3 regions of the Aeromicrobium choanae genome follow, and region 2 is predicted to be linked to each of the others. Evidence: riboswitches for the same ligand, from Rfam matches in the RefSeq annotation. Region 2 holds a riboswitch; each other region holds the start of a gene.
What was found. A riboswitch is a leader RNA that binds a small molecule or an ion and turns the genes downstream of it on or off. The one in region 2 is predicted to bind cobalamin.
Positions count from the first base shown of each region.

Region 1: it holds a riboswitch for cobalamin, as region 2 does, so the genes downstream of both, B5D60_RS16425 (ABC transporter substrate-binding protein) here and B5D60_RS09400 (prenyltransferase/squalene oxidase repeat-containing protein) in region 2, are expected to answer to the same signal.
Region 3: it holds a riboswitch for cobalamin, as region 2 does, so the genes downstream of both, B5D60_RS16455 (VWA domain-containing protein) here and B5D60_RS09400 (prenyltransferase/squalene oxidase repeat-containing protein) in region 2, are expected to answer to the same signal.

Region 1 is NZ_LT796768.1:3,377,024-3,380,288, forward strand. It holds gene B5D60_RS16420 (FecCD family ABC transporter permease) at 1-866, opposite strand, end outside; gene B5D60_RS16425 (ABC transporter substrate-binding protein) at 863-1,891, opposite strand; cobalamin riboswitch at 1,948-2,129, opposite strand; gene B5D60_RS16430 (sulfite reductase subunit beta) at 2,178-3,056, shown strand; gene B5D60_RS16435 (precorrin-8X methylmutase) at 3,053-3,265, shown strand, end outside.
Region 2 is NZ_LT796768.1:1,960,026-1,963,290, forward strand. It holds gene B5D60_RS09390 (acyl-CoA dehydrogenase family protein) at 1-855, opposite strand, end outside; gene B5D60_RS09395 (endo alpha-1,4 polygalactosaminidase) at 915-1,688, shown strand; cobalamin riboswitch at 1,708-1,860, shown strand; gene B5D60_RS09400 (prenyltransferase/squalene oxidase repeat-containing protein) at 1,937-3,265, shown strand, end outside.
Region 3 is NZ_LT796768.1:3,382,678-3,385,942, reverse strand. It holds gene B5D60_RS16455 (VWA domain-containing protein) at 1-1,479, opposite strand, end outside; cobalamin riboswitch at 1,527-1,671, opposite strand; gene cbiE (precorrin-6y C5,15-methyltransferase (decarboxylating) subunit CbiE) at 1,754-2,950, shown strand; gene cobM (precorrin-4 C(11)-methyltransferase) at 2,947-3,265, shown strand, end outside.

The DNA.
Region 1 (3,265 bases), 1.4 Mb from region 2:
AGCGGCAGCATGCGCCGGTGGTTCACGCCCACCATGGCGCGCGCCACGTGGGGCAGCACGAGCCCGACGAACCCGATCGCCCCCGACGTGCTGACGATGACCGCGGTGGTCAGGGCCGTCACGACCAGCAGCACCAGCCGCGCTCGGGCCACGTCGATGCCGAGCGTGGCCGCGCTGTCCTGCCCGAAGGCGAACGCGTCGAGCGTGGAGGCGAGCAGGAGGCACGCGATCACGGCCCCGACCACCGTCACCCCGACCACCACGACGTCGGTCCAGGAGGCGCTGCCCAGCGACCCGAGCAGCCAGAAGAGCACGCCGCGCGTCTGCTCCGCGTCGGCGGAGGTGAAGACGATGAACGACGTCAGCGCCGAGAACAGCTGCGTGGCCGCGACCCCGGCGAGGACGACGCGGTCGGTGGTCCCGCCGGCCGCAGCGGCGAGGACGAGCACGAGCAGGAACGCCCCGATGGCGCCGACGAACGCTCCGGCGGCCAACCCCACCGCGCCGGCGCCCACTCCCAGCACGACGATCGACACCGCACCGGTCGAGGCGCCGGAGGACACGCCCAGCACGAAGGGATCGGCCAGCGGGTTCCGCAGCAGGGACTGCAGGATCACGCCGCACACGGCGAGCCCGGCACCGCAGGCCGCCGCGAGCAGCGTGCGCGGCAGCCGCAGGTCCCAGACGATGCCCTCCTGGATCCGGCTCAGCCCGGACTCGCCCCCGGCCAGTCGCGACCAGGCCAGGGACACGACCGACCGCGGACCCACGTCGGAGGGGCCGATCGTGACCGCAACGCAGGCCGAGGCCACCAACAGGGCCAGCCCCGCGGAGGCCAGCAGCCAGGCGCGCCGGGTCGTCGTCACCGTGAGAGACCGAAGGCGGCCAGTGCGTCGGCGACCTGCTCCAGTCCTTCGACGGTGCGGATCGAGGGGTTGAGGGCAGCGCCGGTGAGGGCGACGTAGCGGCGGTTCCTCACGGCCGTCATCTCCCGGGTGACCGGGTTGGTCTCGAGGAACTCGATCTTCGCCTTCGCGGTCTCCGCGGTCTGGCTCTTGCGGGTCAGGTCGCCGATCACGAGGACGTCGGGGTCGCGGTCCGCGACCGTCTCCCAGCCGATCTGCGGCCACTCGGACTTCGTGTCGTCGAAGACGTTCTTCAGGCCCAGGGCCCGCGTGATGATGCCGGGGCCCCCGCAGCAGCCGGCCATGTAGGGCGCCTCGCTGTTGGCGAACCAGTAGAGGACACTCACCTCGTCCTCCGGCGCCTTCGCCGCGGCCGCGGCGACACGGTCCTGCAGGCCGGCGACGAGCTCGTCACCCTGCTCCTCGACGTCGAGGAGCGCGGCGAGCTCGGTGATCTCGCGGTAGATCGTGTCGATCTCCAGGATCCCCGTGCGCGCACCGTCGCCGTCGCCCTGGTTGTCCTTGCCCTCGCACTCGGCGGGCGACAGGTACGTCGGGACACCGAACTTGCCGAAGGCGTCCGCCGAGCCGACGCCGCCCTGGCCGAGCACGCTCGCGAACGAGGCGGTCACGAGGTCCGGCTCGGTCTCGAGGACCCGCTCCATCGAGGGCGCGCTGTCCGCCAGCCGCTCGACCTTCGCGTTGTCGCCCTCGAGTCCCTTCATCACGGGATCGGTCCAGGTGGAGGTGCCGGCCATGCGGTCGGCCAGCCCGAGGGACAGGAGGATCTCGGTCGATCCCTGGTTGAGCGACACGATGCGCTTCGGAGGGGCCGTGACGGCGGTGGTGCGACCGCAGTTCTCCACCTCACGGGGGTACCCCGCGGCGGTCTCGGCATCGGACGAGGCGTCGCTGCTCGAGCAGGCACTCAGCGCGAGCGCGGCGCCGGCGAGCAGGACGAGGGGACGACGGACGGGAGTACGCACAGGCGCGATCCTTCGAGGTCTGGGGCTCTTTCGCGAAGCCCGGTGGGACCAAACGGCGGTCGCCGTGAGGGCCAGCAGGTCTTCGGACTCGGGATCGACCGGACGGAGCGCCTTCCCAGACCTCTCGGTCCAGTGGCTTCGTGCCCCGCCCGTCACCCTCACCGCTGCGCGTCAGTCCCGGACTCTCACCGGGTTCCCTGGCTCATCGCTGAGTTTGACTGGCGCGACGAACGTAGCAGGCCGTCCGCCGGTCGGCCGCCACGAGGGTGCCTGACACCATGACCGGGTGACCGGACGGACTCGACGCGACCTGTGCCCCGGTCTGCTGCGCCCCTGGATCGCCGACGACGGCGCCCTGATCCGGGTCCGCATCCCGGGTGGTGCCGTGTCGGTCGACGCGCTCGGGGGCCTCCTCGGCGTCGCCCGGGCCCACGGCGACGGCACGGTCCACGTGACCAGTCGCGCCAACCTGCAGGTGCGGGCGATCCCCCACGACGAGGGCTGCCTGTCCGACGCGGTCGTGGACGCGGTGATGGCGACCGGCCTCATGCCCTCCACCTCCCACGAGCGGATCCGCAACGTCATGGCGTCGCCGCTCACCGGACGGTCCGGCGGCCGGGCGGACCTGCGACTCGTCGTCGCGGAGCTCGACCGCCGACTGTGCGCCGAGCCGGGTCTCGCGGCCCTGGCGGGCCGCTTCCTGTTCGTCCTCGACGACGGCCGCGGGGACCTCGTCGACCGGGACCTCGATCTCGGCCTCGTCGCCCTCGAAGCGGACACCGCGCAGGTCCGTGCCGGGGCCGGATCGTGGGGTCCCGTGGTCCCGCTGGCAGCCGCCGCCGAAGTCCTCACGGCGCTCGCCGCGCGGTTCGTCGAGCTCGCGGGAGCCCAGGCGGAGTCGCCGTGGCACGTCGACGAGCTGCCCGGCGGCGGGGCCACCGTCCTCGCCTCACCCTCGGAGCCCCGTCCCGGCACCCGGGTGAGCAGCCCTCCCCCGGACCTTGGCAGGATCGAGCAGGTCGACGGCCGCATCGCGTGGCACCTGCCGGTGCCCGACGGCCGCATCGACGCCCGCCTGTTCGACGAGGTCCGCGCGCACGGAGCGCACGGCCTCGTGGTGACGCCGTGGCGCACCCTGATCGTCCCCGACCTGGAGAACGCATGACTCTCGCCCCACCGTCGCGCCGCTACGACTACGTCACCGACGGCGCCGCGATCTACGTCGACTCGTTCGCCACGATCCGCGCCGAGGCCGACCTGTCGCGCATCCCCGCGGACGCCGAGAAGGTGGCGGTCCGGATGATCCACGCGTGCGGCCAGACCGACCTGACCCGGGACCTCGTGATCCATCCCAGTCTCGTGTCCGCGGCCCGC
Region 2 (3,265 bases):
TCCGCCCACGCTGACGCGGCCGCGGATGAGCGTGCCGATCATGGTGAAGAACCGGGCGTTGAGGCTGTCGATGGGGGACGAGTAGGTGCCGCCCTCGTCGACGTTGCCGTACCGGTTGAGCAGGTTCTCGCGGGGGATCCGCACCTGGTCGAACATGATGCGGCCGTTGTCGACACCGCCGAGCCCGCCCTTGAACCCGCAGTCGCTGGTGGTGACGCCGGGCAGGTCCTCGCCGGCCTCGTCGCGGATCGGCACCACGAAGCAGTGCACGCCGTGGTCCTCGCCGAGGGTGATGAGGCGGGCGAACACCGCGGCCACGCGCGCGTGCTTGGCGGCACCGCCGATGTAGTCCTTGCGCGCCGACGGGGTGGGGGAGTGGACCACGAACTCCTGCGTCGCGGGGTCGTACGTGGCCGTGGTCTCGAGGCTCTGCACGTCGCTGCCGTGACCCGTCTCGGTCATCGCGAAGCAGCCGAGCACGTCGAGGTCGATCAGCGCGGGGATGTACTTCTCGTGGTGGCGCTCCGTGCCGAGGTTCTCGATCGCGCCGCCGAACAGGCCCCACTGCACGCCGGCCTTCACCATGAGCGACAGGTCGAACTGGGCCAGCATCTCGATCCCCGTGACGGCCATCCCCGGGTCGCCGGTGCCGCCGTTCTCGGTGCGGAAGCCGGCCGCCGGGATGCCGGTGGGCACGAGCTGCTTCATCTGGTCGAGCACGCGCTCGCGGGCCTCGTCGAGGGTGAGCGAGTGGTCGTACGCCAGGTCCAGCTGGGCCAGCTCCACGCGGCTCTGCTCACGCACGTGGCGCCACTTGCCGTCGATGGACCGTCGAAGTTCCTCACCGAGACTCATGGGCACAGGCTAGTGGCGGCGGCCCACCACGACACGGCGAAGACTGGTACTCCTGAGGCATGGCCTTCCTGTCCTCGCTGCTGCTCGCGGTGCTCGCGGCGGTCACGCCCGTCACGCTCCCGCCGGCCGGTGGGGTGGCCGACTACCAGCTCGGCGGTGCGTACCCGCCCGCCGCGAAGGTGGACGTCGTCGTGCGTGATCGCACCGAGAAGCCGGCGCCCGGCGTGTACTCGATCTGCTACGTGAACGCGTTCCAGACCCAGCCGGGCAGCCTGCGCTGGTGGAAGAAGAAGCACCCCGGCCTGCTGCTGCGCGACGGCAGAGGGCGCGTCGTGCGCGACGCCGGCTGGCCCGACGAGGTGCTGCTCGACCTGCGCTCCTCGGGGAAGCGCGCGGCTGCGGCGCGCGTGATGCGCAGCTGGTTCGCCTCGTGCGCCGACCGGGGCTTCCGCGCGGTGGAGCCGGACAACCTCGACTCGTGGACCCGGTCGAAGAGGCTGCTGAAGCGGTCGGAGGCGCGGGCCTACGCCAAGCGGCTCGTCACCGCCGCGCACGCCGAGGGCCTCGCCATCGCCCAGAAGAACACCCCCGAGATCAACGGCCGGAGGCTCGGCTTCGACTTCGCGGTGGCCGAGGAGTGCGAGGTGTACCGCGAGTGCGGCCGGTACACGCGGATGTACGGCCGCCGGGTGATCGAGATCGAGTACACCGACAACGGCCGCCGCGCGTTCAAGCGCGCCTGCAAGGCGCGGGGCTCGAGGATCTCGGTCCTGCTCCGGGATCGCGACGTCGTCCCGCGCGGCGCGAAGGGCCACGTCTACCGCACCTGCTGATCTCGCCCTCGACGAGAGGGAAATGACGAGGCGCGCGGGTGTTAGAGTGCGCTTCAACAATCACCTTCCGCAGTGCCAGGGGAAGCCGGTGCGAATCCGGCGCTGACCCGCAACCGTGAGACCGCCCCTCGGGGCGACGAGCCGGAGCACCTGCCTGTCGGAACCGGCCACACGCTGTCGAGGAACGCAGCGGGCGGAGCTGATGACATCGGCCCCTTCCCGTCCTGTGCAGCGGGAAGGAAACCCCCATGTGTACCACCCTGCGTCGACGCGCCCTCGCGGTGCTCGCAGGCGGCGCGGTCGCGGTGTCCACCGCCGTCGCCGCCGCCCCCACCGCCTCGGCGGCCCCCACCCCGTCCACTGCCGCGGCCGGCCAGTGGCTCTCCGCGCAGCTGACGAATGGCGTCGTCCACAACGACCAGTGGGACTACGACGACTTCGGCCTCACGCTCGACGTCCTCGGTGCGCTCCGCGCGCTCGACGTCCAGCCGGCCGTCCAGCAGCAGATCCTCTCGACGGTCACGTCGCGCGTGGACGAGTACGTCGAGTCGACCTGGGAGGGCGTCACGACGTTCTACCCCGCGTCGGCCGGCAAGCTCGCGCTCGCGGTGGACGCCGCCGGCGGCGACGTGGCCTCGGTCGGCGGTCGTGACCTGGTCGCCCAGATCGAGGCGGCGACGAACGACGAGACCGGGGAGTCCAGCGACACCTACGGACTCTTCGGCCAGACGTTCGCCACGCGCGGCCTGATCGCGGGCGGGAGCGACGAGGCCGCCACCTCGGTCGGTTACGTCGCTGCGCAGCAGTGCGCGGACGGCACCTTCCGCCAGGTGCTCACGGCGCCCTGCCCCGAGGTCCCGGAGATCGACACCACCGCAGCCGCCCTCCACACCCTCGTCGACGCGCGTGAGGCCGGCCTCACGGTCGACGCCGCGGTCGTCGACCGCGCCGTGGCCGCGATCGCCGCCGCCCAGGGCGCCGACGGCTCGTTCGTCGGCAACGGCGTGCCCAACACGAACTCCACCGGCCTGGCCGCGGCGGCGCTGAGCCGTGCGGGCCGTGCCACGGAGGCGACGAAGGCCGCCACGTGGGTCGCACGCCACCAGGTCACCGAGGCCACTGGCGGGAAGCTGGCCGCGCAGGCCGGCGCGATCGCCTACGACCAGGCGGCCCTGACCGCCGGCGCCGAGGACGGCATCGACGAGTTCGCGATCGACCAGTGGGTCCGTGCCTCGGCGCAGGCTGCTCCGGCCCTGGCGGTGCTCTCGTCGCCGAAGGCGTCGGTCTCCGTGCCGAAGTTCGTCCGCTCGGGCAGCGCCCTCAAGGTGAGCGCCAGTGGCCTCGCCGCCGGCTGGAGCAGCACGGCGCGTGTCGCCGGCGGCTCCACGGCCCGGACGGTCGTGCCGGCCGCCGGCCGTGCCACGTTCACGGTGCGCGTCCCGAAGGGCACGGCCCGTCGGGCCGTCGTCGTCGGCGACTCCACCGGCCGCGCCGTCGCATCCACGTCGGTTCAGGTGCTCGCCGCGAAGAAGCTGCGGGTCTCCTCGAAGGCGAAGGTCCGCCGCGCGAAGGTGCAG
Region 3 (3,265 bases), 1.4 Mb from region 2:
CGACCCCGAGGCGTCGACGCACAGCAGCACGAGGTTGGACTCCTGGCCGACGGTCTCGGCGCGACGCAGGTCTGACGGCGTCAACGCGAGGCCACGGCCATCGACGAGCCCTCCGCGGCTCTGCTGGTGCGGGGCGGCCGCGGCGATGGTGCCGGGCAGGTGGAGGCGACCGGACGTGGCCTCGGGCCGCTTTCCCACGACACGGCCCTGCGGCGTGCGGGCGCGGGAGCGCCGCCCGGACTGGCCCTCGCCGGTACCGCGGACCACGAGCAGTCGCGCGCGCGCCGGATCGCCGGCCGCGGCGACCGAGCCGGCGCCGGCCGGCTGCGGCTGGGGCTGCTGCTCATCCTGCTCCGGGGAGTGGCCGGGGGCGTCGGCGGGGCGATGGTCCTCGGGACCGTCCTGGGGGGAGTCCGAGCCGGAGCCGTCCGGACCACCCGGGCCGTCGTCGTCGGGTCCGGGGTCGGGCTCGTCGTCGCCGAGCAGGTCGTCGAGCCGGTCCTCGTCGAGCCCGGGCTCGTCGAACGGGTTCCGACGGCGACGGTGCGGCAGCGCCAGGCGCGCCGCGACGCGGACGTCCTCACGCGTGATGTGGGTGCGGCCCTGCCATGCCGCGTGGGCCGCCGCCGTGCGCGCCGTGACGAGGTCGGCTCGCAGCCCGTCGACGTCGAAGGCGGCGCAGATCTCGGCGATCGTCGTGAGCGCGTCGTCGTCGAGGACGACGTCGCGCACCAGCTCCTGGGCGGACCCCAGGCGGGCACGCAGGAGGTCCTGCTCGCCGGCCCAGGCGGCCGCGAAGCTCGCGGGATCGGCGTCGAAGGCCAGACGCCGGCGCACGACCTCGACGCGCAGGGCCGGCTCGCGCGGTGCGGACACCTCGACGGTCAGGCCGAACCGGTCGAGCAGCTGCGGGCGCAGCTCGCCCTCCTCGGGGTTCATCGTCCCGATCAGCACGAACCGCGACGCGTGCTCGACCGAGACCCCGTCGCGCTCGACGCTCACCCGGCCGGTCGCGGCGGCGTCCAGCAGCAGGTCGACGAGGTGGTCGTGCAGCAGGTTGACCTCGTCGACGTAGAGCAGGCCGCGGTGGGCGCGGGCCAGCAGACCCGGCTCGAACTCGACCACGCCGTCGCGCAGCGCCGAGTCGAGCTTCAGCGAGCCCGTGACGCGGTCGTCGCTCGCGCCGACCGGCAGCTCGACGAGCCGCACCGGGCGCTCGACGACGGGCGTCCCGGCTTCGAACGGTCCGTCGGGGGAGACCGCGGAAGGGTCCCCCGGGTCGACCGAGAAGCGGTCACCCCGGTAGGCGCGGACCGGCGGCAGCACGTCGGCGAGTCCGCGGACGGTGGTGGTCTTGGCGGTGCCCTTCTCGCCACGCACGAGGACGCCGCCGATGAGCGGGTCGATCGCGACGAGGGTGAGGGCGAGGGTCATGTCGTCCGAGCCGACGACGGCACAAAAGGGGTACTGCGTTGGCATGTAGGGCTCCCGCTCGATCTGCCATGACGGTCCGCGACGCGGGCAGCGTCGCGGGTCGGATCGAGGCCGGTCTTCGGACTTCCCAGGTCTGTGCCTGAGTCACCGCAGCGGGCCCTGTGCCGGATTCTCACCGGCTTCCCAGATTCTCCCCGTGGCCATGAGCCGTGGGGCACCTCGAACCTTCGACCACACCCTAGACGCCGCCGGCAGCCCTCGGGCAGGGGGCCCGACCCGCGGACGGGTCGGGTTAGGGTGCTCCACCATGGATGCGCACGTGACCGTCGTCGGAGTCGGAGCCGACGGCTGGGAGGGCCTGCCGGAGTCCTCGCGGTCGCTCGTGAGGGCCGCCGCCACCCTGCTGGGCGGGCACCGCCACCTCCACGCGGTGCCTGCGGTTGCAGGTCAGGACCGGGTCGCGTGGCCGTCGCCCCTGCGCGAGGGACTGCCGCCTCTCCTGGACGAGGCACGTGAGCCCGTCGTGGTCCTCGCCTCGGGTGATCCCCTCGTCTCCGGCATCGGCACCACGCTGCTGGAGCTGCTCGGTCCGGACCGGGTCACCGTCGTCCCGGCGGTGTCGTCCGTCACGCTGGCGCGGGCGCGGCTGGGCTGGCCGGCCGAGACGGTCACGGTCGTCAGCGTGGTGGGCCGCGACGTCCGCCTCGTCGTGCCGGCGCTCTCCGCCGCGCGGCGCCTGCTCGTGCTCTCCAGCGACGAGACCACCCCGGCGGCCGTGGCGACACTGCTCACCGTCCTCGGCTGGGGCGACTCCGACCTCGTCGTCCTGGGTCATCTCGGCGGGGCCGACGAGACGCGGACCGCGTCGACCGCACGGGAGTGGGACGTCGCAGGCGTGCCCCGCCTCAACGTGCTGGCCGTGGAGGTCCGCGGCACCGGGCCGGGCTGGGCGGCCGGGGGAGTCCTGCCCGATGACGCGTTCGAGCACGCCGGCCAGATCACCAAGCGCGACCTGCGCGCCAGTGCCCTTGCCCGGCTGGCGCCGGCGCCCGGCCAGCTGCTGTGGGACGTGGGCGCGGGCAGCGGCTCGATCGGGGTCGAGTGGATGCGGGCCTGGCCCAGCGCCCGCGCGATCGCCGTCGAGCCGCGACCCGACCGCCTCGCCCTCGTCCGCCGCAATGCGGAAGCTCTGGGTGTCCCCGGCCTGCGGGTCGTGGAGGGCTCGGCGCCGCAGGCGCTCGACGGCCTCGACCGGCCGGACGCGGTCTTCGTCGGCGGAGGTGCGAGCGTCGACGGTGTCCTCGACGCGTGCTGGGAAGCGCTCAAGCCGGGGGGACGTCTCGTCGTCCACGGCGTCACGGCCGAGACCGAGGCCGTGCTGCTCGAGCGGTACCGTCGCCACGGCGGCGAGCTCGTCCGCCTCCACGTCGAGCGCGCCGAGCCGCTCGGCTCCTTCACCGGCTGGACGCCCGCGCGCGCCGTCAGCCAGTGGTCCGCCACCAAGGGAGACTCATGACCGTCCACTTCGTCGGGGCCGGCCCCGGCGCCGCCGACCTGCTCACCCTGCGCGCGGTGCGCCTGCTGGAGGTCGCCGACGTGTGCCTCTACGCGGGCACCTACCTGGACGCCGAGGTGCTGGGGCACTGCCGTGAGGGCGCCCGGCTGGTCGACACGCAGCACCTCGACCTCGACGAGATCACGGCGCACCTCGTGGGCGCGCACGCCGAGGGGCTCGAGGTCGTCCGGCTGTGCTCGGGCGACCCGTCGCTCTACTCCGCGGTGCACGAGCAGGCACGTCGGCTCGACGCCGCGCAGGTGCCGTGGGACGTGA